Gloeocapsopsis sp. IPPAS B-1203: one gene and its partner. The protein of the gene in region 1 interacts with the protein of each later gene in a pairwise test. Links are inferred from orthologs where the notes say so. Each region holds a gene or a part of one and is shown on either strand. Other genes may lie near its edges. The genes, in order: ligA and leuS.

Region 1 (12,578 bases):
CGTACTCCATTGCTGTGAAACTCCACAACGAGTAACGTTCGTAAACTAAGTCAAAATCACCGCTATTTTCTAAGGCTAAACGTAGGTCAAGGTTTATTGAGAGTGCTGCTGTTTCGCGTTGCGCGCGATCGCCTTTGGGTAACTTGGGTAATTGATGAACGGTAACTGTTGCTAAATCTTGTGGTGGTTCTCCACCTAAGCGCGTTGTAAATAACTCGACTTGATGTCCTTGTTTAAGTAATGCTCGCATCACTTCTTGAACGTGAATTGAGCAACCTTTGCAACCGAATACAGGAACTCCTGGATCAACACAAATACAGGCAATTCGCATTATCTTACCTCCTGTACTGCTGCGACGGGTGCTGCCCGAAAAATTGTGCGTAAATGTGCAGCATTGCAGTGAATATCAAAATTTGCCTCGATTAATTGCCGTGCTTGGGTGGCTAGTTGTACGCGTAATTGAGCGTCAGTGAGTAACTTTTCTAGTGCCTTCGAGAGTGCGATCGCATCATGTTGCGGTACCATCAATCCTGTTTCTTGATGCCGCAGTATTTCGGGAATCCCTGTAACGTCTGTGGAAACACAAGGCGTACCTAAAGCCATCGCTTCAAGTAATACAGTTGGTATACCGTCACGGTTACTGTCTGTACCAACAACACAAGGCGCAGCTAACACCGCAGCCGATTGCACAATGTCGATGATTTCACTCTGCGGACGAGGACCGATTAATTCTACATAAGATTGCAGATTTAAGGCTTCAATTTGTGCGGATAAGTTGTCTCTTAAATCTCCTGCACCAACGATATGACACTCAAACTCATAACCACGACTACGCAGAAGATCGCAGGCTTCAATTAAATAGGTAAATCCTTTTTTCTCAATCAATCTCCCAATGGCAATAATCCGCAGTGGGCGATTTTGAGGCGATGCATAGGTAAATTGATTTAAATCTAAACCGTTGTATATCCGTTGAACTTTTGCTGCTGCTTGTCCGTAGGTTTCGTTTAAATAGTTGAGATTATAATCGCTGATTGTGACAACCGCTGCCGCATCGCTGAGCTTGCGTTCCACATCATCTGGTTGTACGCTCTCATGAAAGATATCTTTGGCGTGTGCTGTGAATGTATAAGGAATTTCCGCAAAATGACTAGCAAGTCGCGCTACTGTTGTTGCTGAAGTGCCAAAATGTGCGTGTAGATGTGCAATTCCTCTAGTCCGCACTTCACAAGCAAGCATAATCGCCTGATGTACGTCATGAACATCTTCGCCCCGCGCGATCGCAAGTTTGCTCCATAAATCTGGTAAAACGGCGCTTGCTTGTTCTAACACTGCCCATAAAGTACTGCCCCGCAGATCGTGCGATAACAAATACTTTACAGGTGCTCTTACTTCAGATATAATGTTTTGAAAATATGCATCTACCGGAGGGCGTAAAGCAAAAATTTCGATTGCTAGTCCGGCAGCTTCATGCGCTAAGATTTCTGAGACGACAAAAGTTTCAGAATAACGAGGATACCGCTTTAATACGTACCCTACCTTAAAAGTATCATTTAAAGACATATTAAATTGATTCTCCTGTTACGAAGCTCGGCTTTGTGCCTCTGAAGATTGCGTCACTAGCTCACTTAATAAATATGGCAAGCGCTCTAGACCATTGAGATCGACCGATTGTTTTGGCTGCGGTTGCTGATGTTGTGCCAGCCATGCGGCGATCGCTTGAGGATTGACATCGTTAGGATGAAGTAAGTCGGTCAAACCTAGCTCGTAAAGGCGCTGTGCTCGAATCAGTTGTTCAGTTCGCGGCTTCACTCGCGGGACGATGAGCGATCGCTTACCAAAAGATAACAACTCACAAGTTGTGTTATATCCACCCATCGCAACGACACAATCTGCATAATGTAGTAGTTGAGTTGGTTCAGCGACATCTAATACTCGCAGTCGCGGACACATTTGTGCTTTCTGATGTAGTTGTTGCCGTACTTGTTGCGGCATAAAAGGTCCCGTGACAATGATGCCATTTGTGTTGGGAGGTAATATGGCATTGACAAAGGCTTCGGCAAGATAAGCTCCATCTTGCCCACCTCCTACCAAACAGAGTGCCAAACGACCAGGTGGTAATTCTAGACTTGCCAGTAATTCATCAGTCCGAGATTGATTAAACTGAAGGCGTTGACGTTGGTCAAAATAACCTGTATAGCGAACTTTTTCAGCAACTTCAGGAGAAAAGTTGTACTCCTGTACAGGATCGTAAACAGTTGGATCTCCGTAAACCCACACTGCATCATAATATTTACAAATAGCTTCTTCGTTGGCAGCACGCTGCCATTCACGGCTTACTATTGCTGGTGCATCAAGAACATCACGCAATCCTAGCACGCAGTGTGTCTGTTCCCTACTTTTGAGATACTCTAGGGCGGAATTTAGTTCACCAACTGCACCTCGTGGGACATTATCTACAATAAAGACATCCGGCTTAAATGCTGCGAGTGCCGCCCGAATCGTTTGAGAGCGCAATGCAATGATGTCTTGTAATGGCAATTCTATCCGTCGTGACTGATACTTGCCATCTACCTGCTTGCGCAGGGCTGGAAGTGATAAATAATCGATTCCTGGGGGAATATCAAAGGTACTAGCTTCTCCCATTCCAGTAATCAACAAAATTGACGCTTGCAATGACGATTTTGCGAGAGTTTGGGCAATAAGCAAGTTACGGCGCTTGTGACCAAGACCCATTGTGTCATGCGAATAAAGCGCAATGTGTAGCTTTCGTGTATTCGTGCTATTGTCCTGCTGATTGTCGTAATTTTGGCGTTGCAGCGGTATCAACCGACAACCTTCCTTGATAGTAGCTACGGTGTTGGTGTTTATCGTAATTCCTTTGTTGATGGAACCGATAGTATAGTTATCCCACTGTCGCTTCCGGTTATTCTTAGGTGACATTCTCATAACTGTTCCTCCCCCACATGAGAGCTTGAAGCGTTTATGTCAAATGCATCTACCAACCTGAAACCAAGTCAGGGAAGATGTTTTGTGAGACTTATCCTGAGTCGAGTCATCAACTTTAAAAAAAGATTATTTGCTGTTTAAGATCACATTAAGAATAACTTTCATGTATCTAATTTTGCATGAAATATTGATGAGAAAAGATGAGAAAGCTCTCATTCTCGTAAACGATACCCAATTCCTCTAACGGTTTCAATCAATTTATTACCGAGCTTTTTACGGAGATAGCCGATATAAACATCAACAATATTTGAATTAGGCTCGTAGTCATAGCCCCAAACATGATTGAGTAAATCTTCGCGACTGATAACTTCTCCTGGATGACGCATCAGCATCTCTAGCAACGTAAACTCTCGGATGGGCAACTCAACGAGGCGCTTGGCAACTTGTACCTGACGTTTGCGCAAGTCAAGCACAATATTGCCAACTTGCAGTAGCATTTCCTCTTTTTGTGGCGAGTGAGTTTTACGCAACTGCACCCTAACCCGCGCGATCAGTTCTTCGAGACGAAACGGCTTTGTGATATAGTCATCGGCACCAGCTTCAAGTCCGGCGACTTTATCTTGGACATCATCAAAAGCTGTCAAAATTATAATAGGTAGCTGTTCGCCGCGATCGCGAATTTCTTCTAGCACTTGTAAGCCATGTTTTCCAGGAAGCACTAGATCGAGTAGCATGACATCAAAATCTTGGCTGCGAGCTAGATACGCTGCTCCGTTACCATCTTCCACAATAGTGGTTGCAAATCCGTTAGCTTCTAAACCTTTTTTAAGAAAGGCAGAAATTCGCGGTTCATCTTCGGCGATGAGAATACGGTTCATTTGATACGACTTCTTGGGGCGGTTCGAGTGGGATAACAACGGTAAAGGTGGAACCAACACCTGGGTAACTGTGTAGTTTTACGTAACCTCCATGTGCTTTGGCGATCGCCTCTACAATAGATAATCCTAACCCAGCACCCTCAGAACACCTTCTACCATAAGAAGCACGGGCGAACCGCTTAAAAATACGTTCTTGATCGGCAAAATTAATACCAACTCCTGTATCGCGAACCCAGAAATGAACGCGATCGTCAACTAGCGATGCTCCAATTTCAATTAAATCGTTCTTCGTAGTATGTTCGACAGCATTTCTGATTAAATTCATCATAACTTGAGTCAGCCGATGACGATCTGCAACAATGCGGAGCGAGGTTTTTGCTTCTAAATGCCAATTTCGTTTAGCTAACGCAATTGCTTTTGCATAAACTTCTTCTACAAATTTTTGAACATCTACTAACTCTACATTCAAAAAATCAAGTCTTTCTGCTCTTGCAAGTAAGAGTAAGTCCCCAACAAACCGACTCATGCGGTTTAGTTCATCACTGACTAATGCTAGTGTTTCGTGCTGTTCTTGCGGGCGATCGCTTAAGAGTTCTAAATTTCCTTGAATAATTGTTAAAGGAGTCTGTAACTCATGACTAGCATCGTTAATAAAATCCCTTTGGCTAGTAAAAGAAGCCTCAAGCCGATCGAGCATTTCATTAAAAGTCATCGTTAATTCAGCAATTTCATCTGCTCCTTTAACTGGAATTCGTCTACTTAAATTTTGATCGAAATCAGTAATTGAGCGAGCAGTTTCAGTTAGTATTTTTAATGGAGCTAAAATTTTTCCGGTAATCATCCACGCCAAAAACAAAGCAATAAAAAGTACAATAATAATCACTATTGCTGCTACAAAAACAGCTTGATTGACCTCTTTTTGCTCATTTGTAATCAAGTTAGCTACAACAAATACACCTTGCTGTTTTCCTCCATTAGTGACGATTGGTTGAGCTAGATAAACAAAAGTGCCTGAAGAAGTAACTAATCTATTTTGCTGAGGACGATTTAGATTTAAAAAATAACGATTTGACTCTAATTCTTCGTACAAAACATCTGGAATAGTAACAGGACTTGTCTGATAAATCTCTCTGTCTACGATAGCAATCAAGTATTCATTATTGTCTGGAACATTACGAGATAAAAAAACTCGCAAAATCGCTGCTACATCATCACCAAAAAGATCTCCTGTAACTGGGTTTCTTCCGTCAACTAATCGATTAACTTCTTCCACCTCTTGTAAAAGCGAGGCTTCAATTCGTTGTTCTAATAAAGTATAAAGAATGTGGCGAATGCTTAATACAGAAACAATGACAGAGAATATCATTAAGACGGCTAGCCAAGCTAAAATGCGTGTTTTCGCACTTACTAAAAATTGACGCCAATTCATATCTATCTGTAAATACTTATAAACGATTTCAACTACAAGTAATTAGCAATGTAAGTGAATAATAATAAACACAAATAAAAGACTCATTAAGAACTTTGAGTCTCATAATCTTAAAGTCAATACTCATTTAAAATTTCATCTTAAAATTTGGCATTGATTACTAATATTCCTTGGTTGTAAATTGTTCGAGCATAATCTGTCCAAACTCCTTGTCCCCAGTAGCGGAAACAGCTTGTTTGCAAAAGTAAGTTATGTAATAAAGCTTGACGATATTGTGGCTGTTTTGTATCTACATCTGTGCTATCAACTTTTTCATGAAATAAAGCACTCAATTGATTCATTGGACTCAAAACATTTTCGTATCCTGCTACCCAACTGATATGATTTGTCCAAGAAGCTCCATCGATGTGAAAGTTTGGGTTAGCCTGCTTAATTTCCTCAATAGCATCAGTTACGCTATCAGGATTTAAGCTATCTTGCACCCTTTGCCAAATTTGATGTTGACCTGCAGCTTGACACGTTGGATAATTTTCAGGCTGACAACCAGCAGCCGCAAGTAGTTCTAAATATTCTGTACCAGTTAATCCAACAACGCTACTTTCTTGCTCGTACCATACTTTCTTAAACGCTGGGGGAAATTCATTCATCATCACGCCACCATTCTCCCCATCTGCAATTTGCGTCACCAGGGGGGGGATAGAAACTGAACCTAGATTTTGCCGAGATAATGTTTTTGCTTCGTAGTAAGGTTGCATTTGCCCGACTAACTTAGTATCAGAGCCTTGTGTTTTAATTAATGCAGTAATACTTAGAGTTTCCCCAGCAGAATTACGCGCAATTAAGCGATGTGGAAGATGTTTAAATTGCAGTGGTTCTCCAGTTAATGTTTCTACAGTATGCTCTTGTACAATTAGCCAACGATATCCGCATTCAAGAAGCGCTTTGACAAATTGATACAATGTATCAGGGTGATTAGGCAAGTGCATTTCTGGAGGTGAAAAACCTTTCACTCGTGCTAAAGCTTCCCAACCAAAAATTGCAGCAAAATGATGTTGCCAAGCTTGAATATGCAACTTAATATCAGGAATTGGAGTTGAGGGAACAACGCTATGACTCCACATTGTTCCTAACCATTCGACATAGGGTTGATAAGCGCGATCGCACGTAATGCGTTTGAGATTCTCCAAAATATCGCCGCGCCCCATTTGTTGCAATCCCCACAACAAATTGCCAGAATAATCTAACATGACACGCGGATTGTGCCCTTGACTGACTAATTCAGGGATAAAATCAGCGATGCGGCTATAACAGTAGCTAAAAGGACCTGCATTATGATTATCACCTTCTTGAGGATGTTCAAACATATATTGCAGGTTACTAATTAATGTACCATCCACACCAGCAGGAATTGTTGGTTGATGCATATGCAGTGCGATCGCAAAAGCTGCTTGGACTTCCTCTAGTCGAATGTTCGTTGTTGGTAAAAAAATCGGTTCTTGATGCTGTACTACTGCTGCAACTTCATTTTCCCAGCCAGAAATATTTGGTAATCCATCAATTGTTTCTGCTAGTAATGGTAGTTGAGTAGACTTTGTTGAGGAAATCATGCTTATATTTGCCTGCTAAAAATTACAGAAAATGGCTTGATTCAAGACAGTAATTCCAAAAATTCTGCCTCAGATAAACAAGTAATATTTAATTGTTGTGCTTTCTCTAACTTAGAACCTGCGGCTTCTCCAACAACCACATAATCAGTTTTTTTGCTCACAGACTCTGTTACTTTACCACCAGCATTTTGAATTAATGCTTTAGCTTCATCACGCTTTAAATTTGGCAGTGTACCAGTGACAACAAATGTTTTACCACTCACTGAAGTCTTAACTTCCGTCACTGGTATTGTATCTTTTTGTGCTAATTGTAACTCTGCAGCTTGCAGTCTTTCAATTAAAGCTTGATTGGCTGGAATACGGAACCACTGATGCACTGATTGGGCAATTTCTGCACCAATGCCATATACTGCGGCAATATCTTCTGGGGTAGCAGTGGCTAACTTGTCTACTGTGGGAAAGTGTTGAGTTAAAGTCTGCGCATTCACACTACCAACATGACGAATGCCTAATCCATATAATACCCTTGACCAAGGTTGTGTTTTAGATTGAGCGATCGCTTGCACTAATTTCTCCGCAGATTTCTTCCCCATCCGTTCTAGTGCTTGTAGCTGTGTCGCGCTTAAATCGTACAAATCTGCAACTGAATGCACTAACTCTCGATTAACTAATTGTTGCACCAACTTTTCGCCCATACCGGTAATATCCATCGCATCGCGACTTACCCAATGTTCAATTGCTCCTTTCAAAATAGCAGGGCACGAAGCATTCACACAGCGCGTTACAGCTTCACCTTCAGGACGAATGACAGGTTGACTGCATACTGGACAATGCGTTGGCATTTGGAAAGGTTCGGCATCAGCAGGACGCAGTTCAGTTAATACTCGCACAACTTCAGGAATAATTTCTCCAGCTTTGCGGACAATCACTGTATCACCAACGCGAATATCAAGTTGCGTGACGCGATCGCTATTATGTAATGTTGCTCGTGAGACTGTAGTTCCTGCTAACTCTACAGGGCGCATCTCAGCTAACGGTGTTAACGCCCCTGTTCTTCCGACATTGACGGCGATATTTTCGACACGGGTAGGTGCTTCTTGGGCAGGATATTTGAGGGCGATCGCCCAACGCGGAAACTTTTGAGTAAAACCTAATTGTTCTTGTAAGGCAAACAAGTTAATTTTGACAACGACACCATCTGTGAGATAAGACAAGTTCAATCGCTCAGTATCCCAGTACTCATAATACGCTGCAACTTCCTCTAATGTAGGGCACAGTTTTCGATTGGGATTGACGCGAAAACCCATATTCTGCAGCAGTTCTAGTGCATCCCATTGTGTCCGTGCAATACTAGCGTCATCCATCCCTGGAATATGCAGTGTATAAGCAAAAAAATCAAGCCGCCGTTGTGCTACGATTCGCGAATCGAGTTGACGTAAAGTACCTGCTGCTGCATTACGAGGATTAGCAAATAGCTGTTCTCCTGCATCGCGTCGTTCTTGGTTAATTCGTTGAAATACCTCTAAAGGTAAAAAAGCTTCTCCCCGAACTTCTACACGACTCGGAGGATTTGCTAAATTCAAGCGTAAGGGAATCGAGCGAATAGTTCGTACGTTTTGGGTAATGTCTTCTCCTGTAACGCCATCACCGCGTGTTGCACCGCGTACCAGAACACCGTTTTCATAGGTTAAAGCTAAAGCAGAACCATCAATTTTCAGTTCGCAGACGTATTCTGCTGATTCTACCTCCTTGAGTGCATGACGTTTCCAGCGTTCTTGCCAAGTCTTTAATTCATTAATGTTGAACGCATTTTCAAGACTGTAGAGGGGTACATTATGACGTACTGAAGAAAATTGCGTTGCTGGTTTTTCGCCGACTCGCTGTGTTGGGCTATCAGATGTAATTAATTCAGGGTACTGCGTTTCTAGCTGTTGTAATTCGCGGTAGAGTTGATCGTAGACTGCATCCTCCATCATAGGATCGTCCAACACATAATAGGCATAGCTTGCTTTTTGTACGAGCTGCCGTAATTCCTCAACACGCTGTTTAACTTCCGGTGCGATCGCTTCCACTAATCTCTCCATACTCATCTAAGGTTCCCAGCACAAAATAACTTAACAATAGTTTTTTTTGTGAAACATCAAGTATCCTGCTATGTATTGATACCAAAATTAAAGTTGTTCAAGCGTTCGAGTGCGAACTATGAAGGTCTGGCTAGCTTGTTTTTTCCTACTATTTGCCCTTGCTGAATTGTTCCAATGGGCAAAACAATTTTCTTTTCCTTTACCCATTTATATTTTAGGCGGAGCATTTTTGGCGATCGCTTCTAACTACGATAAACTTGGCGGATTGCGCTGGCTAACACGCGATCAATCATTAATGAATCCTGTAAATCAACCTTTTATCAGTGATTCAACTGCACAACCTTTGAATTCGATACTTGCTGCTCATAATTCTAAACAACCAATGCATTTGTCTCGTTCTCAAGATAGTCAGTAGTTTGCCACTACGCCTCAAAAGATTCTGCTGGCGTCGATACCATGACTGGTTCTTGATACAGCGGTACAGTGAATGTCACTGTAGAACCGAGTCCTTCACCCATACTGTAAAAGTTGACTGTCCCTCCCATTGCTTCTACTAGCTTCTGAGAAATCGTTAGTCCCAAACCAGTACCACCATACTGTCTTGTGCGCGAACCATCGACTTGGCTAAAAGATTGGAAGAGTTTGTCTTGCTTGTCTAGTGAAACACCAATTCCTGTATCAGCAACGCGGACTTTCACTATTCCTGGAAATTCCTGATTTTGAAAAGTAAACTTTTTGCGGACAATATCAGCACTAATTGTAATTCCGCCTTCGTGGGTAAATTTCAGTGCGTTGCTAACTAAGTTGAGTAGCACTTGCTTCAATCGTTGATAATTACCGTGCAAGATAATTTCATCTGAGGTGTCGGGCTGATAAATATGGAAGCTCAAGTTTTTCTGTTCAGCTTGCGCTCTGGTAAAATCTTCTACAGCAACAAAGAGTTCATCAAGCTTGACAGGTCCTAATTCTAGCTCCATTTTACCTGCTTCAATTTTGGCAATATCCAAGATATCGTTGATGATATCGAGTAAATGAATTGCCGAACGATATGCCTCTTGGATAAATTCTTGCTGCTCTTGAGGATCGTCTGCCATCCCCTCTAGAATTAGCTTTAAAAAGCCGATCATGCCGTTGAGAGGCGTGCGGATCTCGTGAGAGGTATTAGCCAGAAACTCGCTTTTAAGGCGGGAAGCTTCTTCGGCTTGCTGTCTTGCTTGTTCGAGTTCTTTGTAGAGAGTAGCATGAGCGATCGCTGTGCCGATTTGATCTGCTAATTCTCCGACAAGTTCTATTTCAGTGACGTTCCACTGTCGCGGACAATCTTGCTCGTGCTGATTGTTGTACAGTAAGCTAATTAAGCTATTCGGTTGATCTTGATAACAGGTAGCAACAATTAATTGTGTCTGTTGAGTGCGGGTAAACTGATTCGTCTTCTCAATAACGATGGGTTGTAAGGTTGTCAGTGCTTGCCGAAAACTTGGTTCTTGCGCGGTCAGAACCTCTAATCCCAACATTGAAGGAGTTGGTTCAGAAACGTATTCTGCAACTGCACGTAAGTAGCCTTGTTCTGGTAGATAAGAATAAATAGTGCATTGAGTTGCTCCCAGGGCTTTGCCTAAGCTATCAACTGCTTGCTGCCAAATAATATCTAAATCTAGCGTCCGACGAATATTGCGGGCAATTTGTGTCAACAGTTTTTTGAATTCAGAAGATGTCGTCATGGAGGAATTCGCAGTTTCTACCTGTTGTAATGTTTCCCGCGATCGCCCCATGACTAAAACTGTTTTCGCCTGAGTATTAGCTGCAAATACAGGAGCAATGATAACATCTAAATAAAATAGCTTCTGTCCACAACGAAACAACCAATGGCATTGCTCAGGAACTTGACTTTGTAAGACCTGCTGAAGTTTAGCTTGATAAGTCTTTTGCTCTACCGGAGTAAAAAATTCTTCAAGAGTTTCTGCTGTTTGTTGGGCGAATTCCTTTTCTGCTTGTTGCCAATAAAAAGACAAATAACGACCCTCGACATCTTGTATAAAAGCTAACTCTGCACCTAGTGCTGATAGCGAAGTCGAAAAGCTCCTGTCGAGCGATCCTAGATTGTTGGACACAGATGACGGTTGAGAATAATTGGTGTTAACACTCATTACAGGCGCTAAGTATACAAGTGGCAAGCAATATCGCTATGTCAATAATTGTTTTGAGTTTGGCACAGATTTGAGGAAATTAGGGCAGTTTGACGCTTAACAAAAAAAATGTTTGGCAAAAGTCGTTAATCCGCTCTTGCCATGCTGGGCTGATTCAGTTTCACTCGTTTGTTGTGAAGCTTTAATCGTTCCATTCACCTCGAGGTGGCACGGGGGTACGTCTGAAAGTCCGGCTGAGTTCATCATCACGTTGGGTTTCGCCCCGTAGCCATTGTCGAATTGCCACCTCAATTACCTTACTAGGATCGTTTGTTAAGTGCTGAATTTGCTTAACTAATTCTGGGTCTAAATGGATGGCAATTTCTACTTTGTCGGTTAAGCTTTCTGATTCGATAGCATTTTCATTCATAAGCATTGATCAAAAGTTGAAAACAAAGAACTTTACTGGCGATGGCGTTGATTAGTTCGATCACATGTCAGAGTCAAAAGAAGATCCACCCGCTAATGTCCATTGTACGCCCCTCAATGAAGAATACTCAAAAGCAAACATACAGATTCATACTTCAGGCTGATAAGTCAGCAAGAGGACACGGGGACACGGGGACTAAGAGAGTTATGAATGTTGAGTGTTGAGTTATGAGTTATTTTCTTCAATTCAAAACTCAACACTCTATTACCCACACTCCACTTCAGTCCAAAAGCAGCGTCGTATCTCAAAAAAGTTTAGAATGCGTTAAAGATTCCTATTTCTTAACAATATCACTTGCCGCTAAATCAAAAAATATGACTGACGTCCCCGCAGAGCGCATTCGTAATTTCTCTATTATTGCTCACATCGACCACGGGAAATCTACCCTTGCCGATCGCTTACTGCAAACCACTGGTACAGTAGAAGTCCGGCAAATGAAAGAGCAGTTTCTCGACAACATGGACTTAGAACGGGAGCGCGGCATTACAATTAAGTTGCAAGCGGCTCGAATGAACTATAAAGCTCACGATGGTCAAAATTATGTCTTAAATCTAATTGACACTCCAGGACACGTTGACTTTTCTTATGAAGTATCTCGGAGTTTAGCCGCGTGTGAAGGTGCGTTGCTTGTAGTAGATGCTTCTCAAGGGGTAGAGGCGCAAACTTTAGCCAATGTTTACCTAGCACTAGAGCATAATCTAGAAATTATCCCTGTTTTAAATAAAATAGACTTACCAGGAGCCGAACCCAACCGTGTTGCTGGGGAAATTGAAGAAATTATTGGGCTTGATTGTAGTGGGGCAATTTTGGCTTCTGCAAAAGAAGGCATTGGTATTGAGGACATTTTAGAGGCAATTGTCCAGCGCGTGCCACCACCAAGAGATACTGTTAAAGATCCTTTACGCGCGTTGATTTTTGATAGCTACTACGACAGTTACCGAGGTGTAATTGTTTATTTCCGCGTGATGGATGGTACGGTCAAAAAAGGCGATCGCATTCGCTTAATGGCATCACGAAA
Region 2 (12,718 bases), on another replicon or contig:
AAAGATGTCGAGGACAAGAGCGATCGCTCATTATAAATGTGGAGGTTGAACCGGAACTGCTGAATTCGTTTTTTTGCAACAACAAACAACAGTCCTGCGACTCTTGGAAACAGTTGTTTAGAGGTGATGATTGGAAAGTTGCGTTCTATCCAACCGTGACTCCTGCGATGCGAGCGATCGCTCAACAGTTATGGAACTCCCCCTATCGAGGCGAAGCGAGACGCTTGTATCTTCACTCTAAAGTGTTGGAACTGTTAGCAATGCATCTCAATTTGATTGGGGAGGATCAGCATCACCTGACAGATTGGCAGTTGAAACCATCGACGATCGACTGTATTTATTATGCTAGAGATATTTTGTTGACAAACCTGGAGCATCCACCTTCAGTTATAGAATTAGCTCAACAGGTAGGAGTAAGCGATCGCACCCTGCAACGCGGATTTCGAGAACTGTTTGGCAAAACGGTATTTGGCTACCTCACCGACCAGCGCATGGCGTTGGCTGAACAGTGGTTACGACATGGCAATATCACCATTACTGAAGTTGCTATGATAACGGGTTATTCCAATCCTGGGCATTTTACGGCAGCGTTTAAGCGTAAGTTTGGCATTACTCCCCGTGAGTGTATATTGGGCAAAAAGTCTGTTTTGCGATCATCCAAGTCCGTTTTGGAGTAGACACCATCCTCAGCGCTTCTCTAAACTAAGTTTCATCTTATTAAGAAGTCTTCGCAAAAAGTGGAGTTGGTCGATGGCGTGTGAGGAGTCAGTGTGAGCAATCAACGTTTGGCGTTGCCTTCGTGGAAATTATTGTTTCAGGTTCATTTTTGGTTATTGGCAAGTTTAGCGAGTTGTATTGCAAACGGTTGGGGAATGTCGCCGGTTTTGGCACAGGAGGAACAGTTAGCAAATCGCTCCCATCAATTAGGCAACAAGCAGCCAGCAACAACAGTTGAAGAGTGGCTCGCACAGATTGAAGCGTCGATTGTGCAAATTACCAACGTGTGCGTAGAAGCAACCGAGGAAGGCTTGCAGGTAATTTTAGAAACGGCAGAAGGTGAACTGTCTGTTCCAGAAACTCGAACTGTCGGCAATGCACTGACTCTAGAAATTCCCAACGCCAGAATTGCCCAAGAATACTTTCAGGAAAACGCGATCGCAGGGATTGCATCAGTAAATGTGACCCAGTTGCCAGGCGATCAAGTGCGGGTGGCGATTACAGGAACCGATGCGCCGCCAGTGGCTGAGGTAACAGCAGAAGCACGGGGATTAGTGCTAGCGGTAACGCTGGGGGAAGTTGGAGAAGTTACAGAGGAAGACACGATTGAGATTGTGGTAACGGGTGAGCAGGATGAAGGATATAATCCATCGAATGCGACAACTGCAACACGAACCGATACACCACTGCGAGATATTCCTCAATCAATTCAAGTTGTGCCAAGACAAGTGCTAGAGGATCGTAATGTAACAGATCTAGTTCAAGCAGTAGAAACAGTCAGTGGCATTGTAGATGGCGGCAGATACAACCTTATCCCAGCAGGGGGATATACCATCAGAGGATTTACACAAAGCGGAAATTTTCGCAATGGCTTCCGAGATACGGATTTTTACAGCTTGACAGGACTCAGTACTATCGAACAAGTAGAAATTCTTAGAGGACCTGCCTCAGTTTTGTATGGAGCCGTAGAACCTGGAGGTATCATCAATGTAATTACTCGGCAACCACTCAGTGAACCTTACTACAATCTTTCCTTTGAGGCAAGAAGCTATAACTTTTATCAACCCAGCATTGATTTATCGGGTCCTGTGGATGAAGAGGAAACGGTACTCTATCGCTTTATTGCCAGCTATCAAAATGCAGGCAGTTATCAAGATTTTGTCAACACAAGTTTTATTGAAATTGCACCCTCAATCACATTTAGATTAAGCGATCAGACTGATCTGAATTTTTACTATGAGTACATGAGGTTTAGTGCAGATCCGCCTCTAGCATTCAGTTCGCCATCCGGTCGTTGGGCTTTCAGCAACGGTAGTCTTGTCACTCGAACTTTCTTTCCATCCTATCCTGACATACACTATAGCGCCCAGACAGTCCACCGATTAGGCTATACATTCAGTCATGAGTTTAGCGATAACTGGCAAATTCGTAACAATCTTGCTGTGTTGTTTAATAGAACAGAAGAAAATACAAATATTCCAACAGCGCTAGTGGATGATCGTTTCTTCGAGATAATTGGTGAAGATCGTGAATTTACGATAGACAACTACTTTGGACAAGTTGATTTGCTTGGAAAGTTTGATACGGGAACGATATCGCATCAATTATTACTAGGTTTCGATTTTAATCGCTATGTCAATTATTTTCGAGTCAATTCATTCAACCTTCCCAATCTCGATATTAATAACCCAAATTACGTCATTCCAATACCAGAATATGACATAACCCCCCTCAGATTTAGTTTTGGTCAATCTTATGGTGTCTATCTTCAGGATCAGATCAGCCTTCTAGATAACCTGAAGTTATTAATTGGTGGACGCTTCGATTGGGCTTCAAGTGGGGGAGAAGAATCTGATACTTTGAATAATGATGCCTTCAGTCCCCGCGTCGGTTTGGTGTATCAACCCAGCGATACGGTGTCTCTCTACGCTAGTTACAGCCGATCTTTTGTTCCTTCATTCAGTCGTAACCCTGATGACGAGTTGTTCGTACCGACCCGAGGAACTCAATATGAAGTGGGTGTCAAAGCAGACTTTTTAGAGCGCAGACTTTCAACTATATTGTCAGCTTATGAAATTACTAAGACGAATGTGATTACAGCAGATCCTGATCCTGTACGAGCGGTGCAGGGTTTTTCCGTTCAGGTGGGAGAGCAGCGCAGTCGAGGAGTTGAGTTCAATACTATAGGTGAAATTTTGCCTGGTTGGAATATAATTGTTTCTTACGCTTATACCGATGCAGCGGTTACTGAAGATAACTCTATTCTTGTGGGGGATCAACCAGCGGGTGTGCCGGAACACCAAGCCAGTCTCTGGACTACCTATAAGATTCAAGATGGCGCTCTAGAGGGATTAGGATTTGGTCTGGGGTTATTTTATGTGGGCGCTCGACCAGTAGATTTGCCAAATACTTTTGAAGCATCGAGTTACTTACGTACTGATGCAGCAATTTACTATCGTAGAGGTCGTTTTAATGGAGCGCTCAATATTCGTAATCTTTTCGACGCAGACTATAGCTATGGAACAGCCTATCTTTTTAGAAGTGATCCCCGTGCAATCACTGGTTCTATCAGTTGGGAGTTTTAACTTGCCCTCTTGTTAGTCACCAATAAAAAATCTGCCCAGACACAGCACGTTCATATTGTGGATGATGTGCAAGTATACGTTGGGGAAGTATTCTTCGTAATGGAAAAGAGATTTAGTCGTGCAATTCAGTTATTCCTGTTTGATGTCAAAGCTGTTTTACTTCCTGCTTCAGCTAAGTTTGCTTGGGTCGCCCATTTTGTTCTTTCAAGGTTGCAGGTACTATGGCAACCTCGAAAGATTTTGAACAAAGGCAAGTTTTTACCCATCTTTCTGACAACTGTTACAGTTATAGCGATCGCAGCCTGCGCTGATACATTGCAGCTAGAGCAAAGGCAGTCAAATTCAACTACTATAGACATCGCCGACTGCCGTACTATTAAACACGCAATAGGATATACCTGTGTTCCCAATAATCCCCAACGTGTTGTCACCTTGTCCCCATTGGCTTTAGGTAACGCCCTTGTCCTTGGCATTAAACCCATTGGTAGTAATAATCTTGTCTATTGGGGGGAGAGGCTCCCTACCTATTTAGGGAATAAAACTGAAGGGATAGAAACACTAGGAACTGAGGAGCAGTCAAATTTAGAAAAGATATTATCCCTAAAGCCTGATCTAATTGTAGGTAATAATCTTTATCATGAAGCAATTTATCCCCTGCTTTCAAACATTGCTCCTACTGCACTACATCATTTTCAAGGTAATATAATTTGGCGAGATGTTTTTAATTTCATGGCTGAAGTACTAGGGAAGCAAGACATTGCTCAGCGAACATGGAATCGCTACTATCAACGAATTGAAGAATTAAAACTCGCTTTAGGCGATCGCTATCAAGACAAGACGATTTCCGTCAGTTGGTTCTACTTTGGTCGGATAGGGAGCAATGTAAAAAACTCATTTGATGGCTCCATTCTCAATGATGTTGGATTAAAGCGTCCTGCCTCACAAGATGTGACAACGGACTATGGTTATATTGATTTTTCTGAAGAAGAATTGGAGAAATCTGATGGCGATGTTATGTTCGTAATGTCTTTTACAGACAATGATGAGCAGGCTCTCAAACAGCTACAACAAAGACCACTTTGGAATCAACTGAAAGCCGTTCAACAAAATCAAGTGTATTTTGTGGATCAATTAACCTGGACAGGAGGAAATTTGTTGGCTGCTGATGCTGTGATTGATGACCTTTACAAATACCTCGTCAATACACCTTAAACTGATATCCAACCATATCCGCTTCGTCTGCAAACCCTGTTATCATTCCTCCAAAGCAAGACCCAAACATCAACCTGCTGACGGCACTAATTTACTTGACAAACTCAGCACGTTATACAGTTACTATTACATTTTAATGAGTCTGAAATTCAGCCTGTAGATATACGATAAACTTTGCGCGATCGCCTTCTCCACCTGTATAATTTGGTACACTCAAATTCACTAAATCTGCGGCAATGTCATGTTCCGGTGAGTTGTATAAAATCCAAATTTCCTCATTCTAATATGCTAATTTCCTCAATTCCTGCGTTGATTTCTTCTTCAGCAATAATTTAAATAATATGTTTTGCTCTTCCCTTATCAATAATTGGTAAGAGTTCTTTTTTAATGGCTTTGCTAGCTGGAAATAAAAGAGTACCGAAACCTATGGCAAAAATTACCGCTTTGCAATTTTTTGTATGATTTATGTGCATATTTTTAAGTATCTACTAACGCTTACTAGCGTGTAAGATAGTTAATCCAATAATTTCGTCATGTTTGTTATAGCGAATAATAACATCATCATGTGTGAGTTCACTGTCATCAGCAGATGCCGCAGGATTTTGAAAATTAATATACACAACATCTGCTTTTGCATCGTAAGATAAATAAAAATCTTGGGAAGGAAGATGTTTAATATTAGTCACTAATTGCGTATAGAGACTGAGATCAATCTTAGCTAAGGTCATATTTGTTTCCTGCGAGTTAAGTATTAACGGCGGGTTAGAAAGGCTGTAATAATGAATCCATCATTAATGAGTTCGCGATAAGCAACTATAAGCTACTTTCCTGATTAAATTTCTTGCATAGCTAGCAGTTCGCTTTCTCTACCTTCTAGAATACATTCGGGCTGAGCGATCGCGTCAAGTATTTGTGTTTTACTGTCAACAAGTTCGGGATGTTCTTCAAGAATGTGTTGCCAGCGTTTGTCTGGTAGTCGAATTGGGATATTATTTTTGGAAAGTGCGATCGCAGTCATTAACAGCACAAGCAGATTTACTAGATGTTGGAGTTTACTGTTGGCTATCTACAAGAAGCAGGTTTAAATATGTTTGATTGAAGATTGAGAATTCATAAATTATGGTTGAAGGCGTATGCTCCCCTTTCTTTTTTGTGCGGTAAAATTGATTTTATCGGTAAAAGCTAAGGCTTTAGCTCTAACAATGGCATCAAATGAATAAACAAGCTGTAGTCCGAACGGAGCGGGGATTAACAATTGCAGGAACCCGCATCACCCTGTACGATGTGATGGACTATGTGATAGCTCAATATCCACCCAGGTTTATTCAAGGATTGTTTGAGCTAACAGAGGAACAAATTAATGTTGCACTAGCTTATATTGAAGCCAATCGTGCTGAGGTAGAAGCTGAGTATCAGCAAGTTCTTAAAGAGGCTGAGGATCTGCGGCAGTACTACGAAGCACAAAACCGTGAGCGAGTTGACCAAATCCTAAGACAACCTCCTAAACCAGGCACCGAAGCCGCTTGGGAAAAACTCCGAGCCGTGAAAGCAAAGCGCGAATCTGCGGCATGATTTTTCTGATCGATCACAATCTCAGAGGTCATGCCTTAGTTTTCTTTGTGCCATTGCCCGTCAAGGCTGGCTAGATATTATTCCAATCCAGTTTGTTACTTTCGCAGAGTTGGAACTACCTACTGATAGTGATGACAGGGTTGTATGGCGATTAGCACAGACAAACCAAATGATTCTGCTCACAGCTAATCGCAGTATGAAAGGGAAAGATTCGCTGGAGCAAGTGATGCGTGAGGAAAGCACATCCGCCTCCTTACCTGTAGTCACAATTAGCAATGCTGACCGGCTACTCAATGAACCCGAATATCGAAGTCGGTGCGTCGAAAGCTTAATTGAAATTGTACTTAGTATCGATAGCTACCGAGGCGCACGACGGATCTTTATCCCATAAAGACGAGCGTAGTATTTGACAAGAAACGCAGCATAACAAACTCAATGCACCCAACCACCGAAAGTCAAACCCTAAGTAGGTTGGGGTGGTTTACGGCGGGTGATTGAAAACGATCGCTCTACGCTGAAAATATCTTATCCAACGACGAAGTTGACAAGTTTTCCAGGTACAACAATGACCTTTTTTACGTCTTTACCTTCGATGTAACGCTGCGCAGCTTCAGATTCGCGGGCAAACTTTTCAAGTTCAGCTTTGTCAGCTTGCGCGGGTACTTGTAAGTCACCGCGTTTTTTACCGTTGATTTGAACTACTAACGTGATTTCGTCAGCGACTAAGGCTGATTCATCGTATTTCAACCAAGGTTGAATGTGAATTGATTCGGTGTTACCCAAACTGTGCCACAATTCCTCAGCAATATGAGGTGCAAAAGGTGCTAGCAATATTAGTAAAGTTTGAATACCTTCAGTGTAAATTGCCGAGTCTTTGCACGGTGCATCAGCAAGTGCGTTACTTAATTTCATTAACTCAGAAACGGCGGTATTAAATTGATATTCGCCTTCTAAGTCTTCACTCACAGCTTTAATTGCAGTATGAATCGCCCGTCGCAGTTCTTTTTCTGGTTTGGTTGATGCTGGTTGCTGACTAACGACTGCTGGCTGATTGCTGTAATCGGTGACTAAACGCCAAACACGATTTAAAAAGCGAAATTGTCCTTCAACATCGGCGTCTTCCCACTCTAAGTCTTTTTCTGGAGGTGCTTTGAATAAGATAAACATCCGTGCAGTATCCACACCATATTTGGCTAAGACTTCTTCAGGATCAATACCGTTGTATTTAGATTTAGACATCTTCTCATAGAAGACTTGCAACGGTTCGCCAGTTTCGGGATCTTTAGGATCGTTAGGATCGACTTGTGCGGGTGAAATGTACTTACCTGTAACAGGATTTTTGTAGGTTGTTCCTTGTACCATCCCTTGCGTTAACAGGCGTTGGAAAGGTTCGTCAAAGTTTAATAAGCCTCTATCGCGCAATACTTTAGTAAAGAATCGCGAGTACAACAAGTGCAAAATCGCGTGTTCGATACCGCCAACATATTGATCGACTGGCATCCAATCATTCGTTTTTGCTGGATCAAACGCCTGTTGATCGTTTCTCGCATCAGGATAACGCAAATAATACCACGACGAATCAATAAATGTATCCATCGTATCAGTCTCCCGTTTAGCGGGCGTTCCACAAGTTGGACAAGGTACATTTACCCAGTCTAATTGCGTTAAAGGCGAACCACCACGACCTGTAAATTCAACTTCTTCTGGCAATTCTACAGGTAAATCCTCATCGGGAACTGGGACTATGCCACAGTTAGGACAATGAATCACAGGGATCGGTGCGCCCCAATATCGCTGTCGAGAAATTAACCAATCGCGCAGGCGATACTGAATTCGTGCATTACCAAAACCATGTTTCTCGGCGTGTTTGACAATCGCTTCTTTCGCATCTGTAGAAGCCATCCCATCAAATTCACCCGAATTTACCACAATTCCTGGTTCAACGTATGCTGCTGTTAGTGTTGATGCGTCACTGTTTTCAGGAATAATCACAACTTTGATTGGTAAATTCTTCTCTTGGGCAAATTTGAAATCACGCACATCGTGGGCGGGAACTCCCATGACTGCACCAGTACCGTATTCGTACAAGACATAATCTGCGATCCAAATTGGAATTTCTTCGCCAGTAAAGGGATGAATTGCTTTACCACCTGTCGGAATTCCCCGCTTCGGTTTATCTTCAGCGGTGCGTTCTAATTCACTTTGGTTTGCAACTTCTTGCACGAATGCTTCTACTGCGGCTTGCTGTTCGGGCGTGGTGACGCGCTTTGTTAAAGGATGTTCGGGTGCTAAGACAACATACGTTACGCCATAAACAGTGTCAGGGCGTGTTGTGTAAACGCCGATTTTTTCATCCGAATCGACAATGGGAAATTCCAAGTACGCACCGATTGACTTACCAATCCAGTTTGCTTGCATTAACTTGACGCGCTCAGGCCATCCTGGTAGTTTGTCAAGATCATTTAACAATTCTTCAGCGTAATCGGTGATTTTCAAGAACCACTGACGTAACAATTTGCGTTCTACTTTCGCACCACTGCGCCACGATCGCCCTTCACTATCTACTTGTTCGTTAGCGAGGACAGTTTGATCGATCGGGTCCCAATTGACTGCGGCTTCTTTTTGATATGCAAGTCCTGCTTGAAGAAATTGCAAGAAAATCCACTGCGTCCACTTGTAATAATCAGGCGAACACGTAGCGACTTCGCGATCCCAGTCAATTGATAAGCCTAAGCGTTGAAGTTGCGATCGCATCTGGCCAATATTTTGATACGTCCACTTTGCTGGTGGTATTCCGCGATCAATTGCTGCATTTTCTGCAGGTAAACCAAAAGCGTCCCAACCCATAGGGTGTAACACCCGATATCCTTGCATTCGCTTTTGTCGGGCGATAACATCCGTAATAACATAGTTACGAACATGACCCATGTGCAGACTACCCGATGGATAGGGAAACATTGATAGCGCATAAAATTTTTGCTTAGCACTATCTGTCTGAGTTTTGTCTAAACCAAGATCAGCCCAAGTTTGTTGCCACTTTTCCTCGATTGCTGCGGGGTTGTAACGCGACTCCACGAAAGTCACTCCTGTTATTGTCTCTGTCCCCATATTTTAGATGGTTCTCGGTGCAAATAAAGGTCTTTACCAAAATCAAAAGTTACTTAGTTACTATATATGTATAGATATATACGATACGATACTAAGTATTTATGCAATTTCGTCTTGTGTCACTAACGCTTTACTGACTTTATTTCTGACCTTTTCTCACTTTTTCTCACTCCCTATTTTCCTTAATTTTTTTTAAAATCTTAAATGGTTGATATAACAAGCATAAAGATTTGACAAAAGTATAGTCTTTTGAGTGATACTATTTTTTCATGAGTGATAATACGTAGGTAATATAATTAAATTTATTACTTATTGTTCAGGAGCGATCGACTAGTTTAATGATTAATAAATATGGATGAAGAGACTATTTTTCTACAAACAATGAGACGAAATAATAGGTAAAATCACAAGCAATTATGAAGAACTAAGAATGCCACACGATATGAAATATACGCAAGCAATTTCAAATTAAATTATAAACAACAGTAAAAATAGTGACTTTAAAATTAAAGCTAGGGTAAATGCAAATACATTTTATGAGTACTAAAGGCTACATATTTGAGATTGAGCACATAGCGTTACCATGCACTCTTCAATTTTGACTGTTGGCGGACAAGATTTTTTTGACAAGCTGCCATACCAGATTCGGCATGGAACAGACTTTACTGTAGAATTTGCTATTAATGTCAACGAAGCACAAAATTGGATCGAGGTTAGACCACCAGATATTCTTCTGGTACAAGCTGGCTTAGAGCAAAGTTTAGATCTTTGCCAGTGGCTGAAACAGCAAGCACCCTTATCGTGGATATATTGCATTCTCGTCGAGGATCGCGTACAACTTATCGAAGAAAGAAAGCGTGCAAATTGGGATTGGGAATTTGATGCAACTGCTACAGCATTAGAAGAAGCTGCTGATGCTTATATATGGCTACCAGATGATTTGAATTTAGATAAATTGCAACCAATTACACGTTTGTTACTTGCCCATATTCAAGTTGGTTTACGTAAGGTAAAAAAATACCGCGACCTGATTCAAAAAAATGATGTTCTATCAACGATCGCATATATAGATGCCTTGACAGAACTCAATAATAGACGCGCTTTAGAAAGTAATTTACTTCGCCAAATTAGAACTAGCCGAAACTACAAAATTCCTTTAAGTATTTTGATGCTAGATGTCGATTATTTTAAAGTTGTCAATGATACATACGGACATTTAATTGGCGATCGCATTCTCAAATTACTGAGTTCGCGCTTGCGCTATAACTTGCGATCAAACGACATTCCCTTTCGCTACGGTGGTGAGGAATTTGTGATTTTGCTGCATAACACTAACTGTCAAGACGCATCAGTCGTTGCTCGTCGATTGCAACGCATTGTGAGTGAGCAACCATTTGTCATTAATAATTATTTGGCAATTCCCGTTACAATCAGTATCGGGACAAGTTGTCTTAGAGCCTCTGACGATCCTGAAGGCGTACAGATCTTAGCCCGCGCTGACGAATATTTGTTGCAAGCTAAAGCTGCTGGCAGAAACTGTATTGTCAATTGCACAGACTAACTACACTGTTAATGGCTAGAATGCTGGGCGAATGGATTCGTACACTATAAACAAAGTCCACCAATTTAGAGTCGTGAAGTGTTGAGTGTTAAATTATGAGTTATGAAAATTCTTTTAATTCAAAACTCAAAACTATGTTTGAACTGACTACTTAAATAATTATTTAACCAACTAGATTTGATTTTAGTGTTAATGAATCAATTAAATCACTACAACTAGCAACATCAGTGCGTTCTTGCATTGCAGTAACTAAAGCTTCATACGTTGCCCAATTTTGTTTTAGTAAGGTACACGCTTGTAAGCTACAAAATCGCTGCTTCAGTTCTACACTTGCAGCAGAAAATCCCAACGATGAAAGCACGGTCTGAAGATGTTGACGGTCATCAGCACCACCTTCGGCGCGATCGTATACTAAGGTTTCTGCAGCGATTCCTGCCATCCAGATTGTACAGTAACGATCTAACAATTGAGCTGAGATTGTTCCCTGGGCGAGTTGAGATGCAACTTCGGTATCATCAAAGCTTACCCCACCTTGTCCTGGATGTTTTTGTTGTAAAGCTTCCCAAGCACTTAAAGCATAGCCTGTAACCGGAATGCCTAAAAGATGCGCGACAAGAAAGTGTCCAGCTTCATGGCGAATAATGCGATCGCGGTGTTGAGGAGAAAAACTTGCTAACCAGTCTAGTATTAGTGTACCGCCCTTACCCTGTAAGCCGAAACTATCTAACGTAGCAAGCCCTAGAAGGCTAAAAGTCGCGATCGCGGGAAGTGTAGGGGACAGATTAAACATTGGTCCTAGCAAAGCTGTCATTGTCGTTAGAAATATGGCGATCGCCGTTAAATTAAGCGCAGTTTGACTCATAGTGTAATTTTATTTCTAATTGTAACGATTCTTAAGTATTAGATTATCGTGCAGAGGTTTGGCGTTCAAGAACACAGCGATAGAGAAAAGCTCTGTTGAAGTAACATATTTAATATCGGACAATACTAGAAGCTTGCGGCGATGGTTAATCCACCTCCAGTCTTAAACACCGTTCCTACTGACACCTGGGTAGCAGCAGCTTGGGAAGATTTTCTGACGTTTGCGGACGATCCGACTTTAGTAAGTGGAAGGTTTTACTACGATGAAGGCTGCATGAGGATTGAGATGTCGCCATTAGGTTCTGCGCACGGTCAAGATAATTCCGTTGTTTCTACCGTTATTGTTTTATATGCAGCAATGAAGAACATTGCAATTAAAGAATTGACAAACACCAGTTTTAGAAAAGCTCGATTGCAAGAAGCACAACCTGATATTGCATACTATGTCGGCAAAAACTTGAGATTTCCGCCGCGTAATAATGCACCTGTAAACTTAAATGAACTCGATCCACCAACACTTGTAGTTGAAGTTGCGGCTTCTTCCCTAGAAGACGATAGCAATCGCAAACAAAAGCTTTATCAACGCATGGGCGTACAAGAATACTGGGTTGTTGATGTTAATGCAGGTAAAGTGATTGTAAGTTGTTTAACACCAACACAGAGTCATTTCATTCGTGAATCACAAGTGTTACCAGGACTAGATATTAACTTAGTAGAAGAAGCCTTGAAACGTTCTCAAACTGAAGATGACGGGGCAATTAGTCGGTGGTTAATTGCTACACTAAATCAACAATAAGGTCAACGCAACCTCACAATTTCCTCAAGTTGTTTTCCTATAACTAAAGATGTAAAAATGAGAAGTAAATCGCGAGTTCTCCACAAAAGCTTCTCACGAAAACTAACTAATGCTAAGAGGAAGTTGATTGATGTTGCAAACTACGGTTGCTCAAACTGCTGGTAAGCAAGCTTTCGTGTTGGAACTAGATACAGTTAGCTTAGCTGATCTCGCCTTGGTGGGTGGTAAAAATGCTTCTCTAGGAGAAATGATCCAGCAACTATCCAACCAAGGAATCAACGTTCCCAGTGGTTTTGCTACCACCGC

What was found.
Region 2: the proteins of ligA (region 1) and leuS interact in binary tests that used the Escherichia coli proteins (3 or more experiments, as listed by UniProt). The link is inferred for Gloeocapsopsis sp. IPPAS B-1203 from one-to-one orthologs.

Annotation. Positions count from the first base shown.
Region 1 is NZ_PEIG01000004.1:25,329-37,906, reverse strand. What follows is about bases 6,427-9,363. They hold ligA (NAD-dependent DNA ligase LigA), read right to left. Parts: upstream 8,951-9,363; coding sequence 6,902-8,950; downstream 6,427-6,901. Other genes in these bases: CSQ79_RS08320 (hypothetical protein), read left to right, coding at 9,063-9,359; CSQ79_RS08330 (polysaccharide deacetylase family protein), read right to left, coding at 6,427-6,860. Outside these bases: CSQ79_RS08355 (glycosyltransferase family 4 protein), read right to left, coding at 1-331; CSQ79_RS08350 (glycosyltransferase), read right to left, coding at 331-1,560; CSQ79_RS08345 (glycosyltransferase family protein), read right to left, coding at 1,579-2,946; CSQ79_RS08340 (response regulator transcription factor), read right to left, coding at 3,159-3,824; CSQ79_RS08335 (sensor histidine kinase), read right to left, coding at 3,796-5,253; more of CSQ79_RS08330, read right to left, coding at 5,394-6,426; CSQ79_RS08315 (sensor histidine kinase), read right to left, coding at 9,367-11,091; CSQ79_RS08310 (hypothetical protein), read right to left, coding at 11,273-11,500; lepA (translation elongation factor 4), read left to right, coding at 11,875-12,578. UniProt on the Escherichia coli protein: DNA ligase that catalyzes the formation of phosphodiester linkages between 5'-phosphoryl and 3'-hydroxyl groups in double-stranded DNA using NAD as a coenzyme and as the energy source for the reaction.
Region 2 is NZ_PEIG01000017.1:30,405-43,122, forward strand. Bases 6,387-9,463 are described here. They hold leuS (leucine--tRNA ligase), read right to left. Parts: upstream 9,162-9,463; coding sequence 6,612-9,161; downstream 6,387-6,611. In the rest of the region: CSQ79_RS23010 (AraC family transcriptional regulator), read left to right, coding at 1-677; CSQ79_RS23015 (TonB-dependent siderophore receptor), read left to right, coding at 771-3,302; CSQ79_RS23020 (ABC transporter substrate-binding protein), read left to right, coding at 3,312-4,514; CSQ79_RS23035 (DUF2283 domain-containing protein), read right to left, coding at 5,003-5,242; CSQ79_RS23040 (hypothetical protein), read right to left, coding at 5,347-5,541; CSQ79_RS23045 (DUF433 domain-containing protein), read left to right, coding at 5,727-6,086; CSQ79_RS23060 (GGDEF domain-containing protein), read left to right, coding at 9,778-10,755; CSQ79_RS23065 (ATP-dependent Zn protease), read right to left, coding at 10,919-11,617; CSQ79_RS23070 (Uma2 family endonuclease), read left to right, coding at 11,759-12,412; ppsA (phosphoenolpyruvate synthase), read left to right, coding at 12,543-12,718.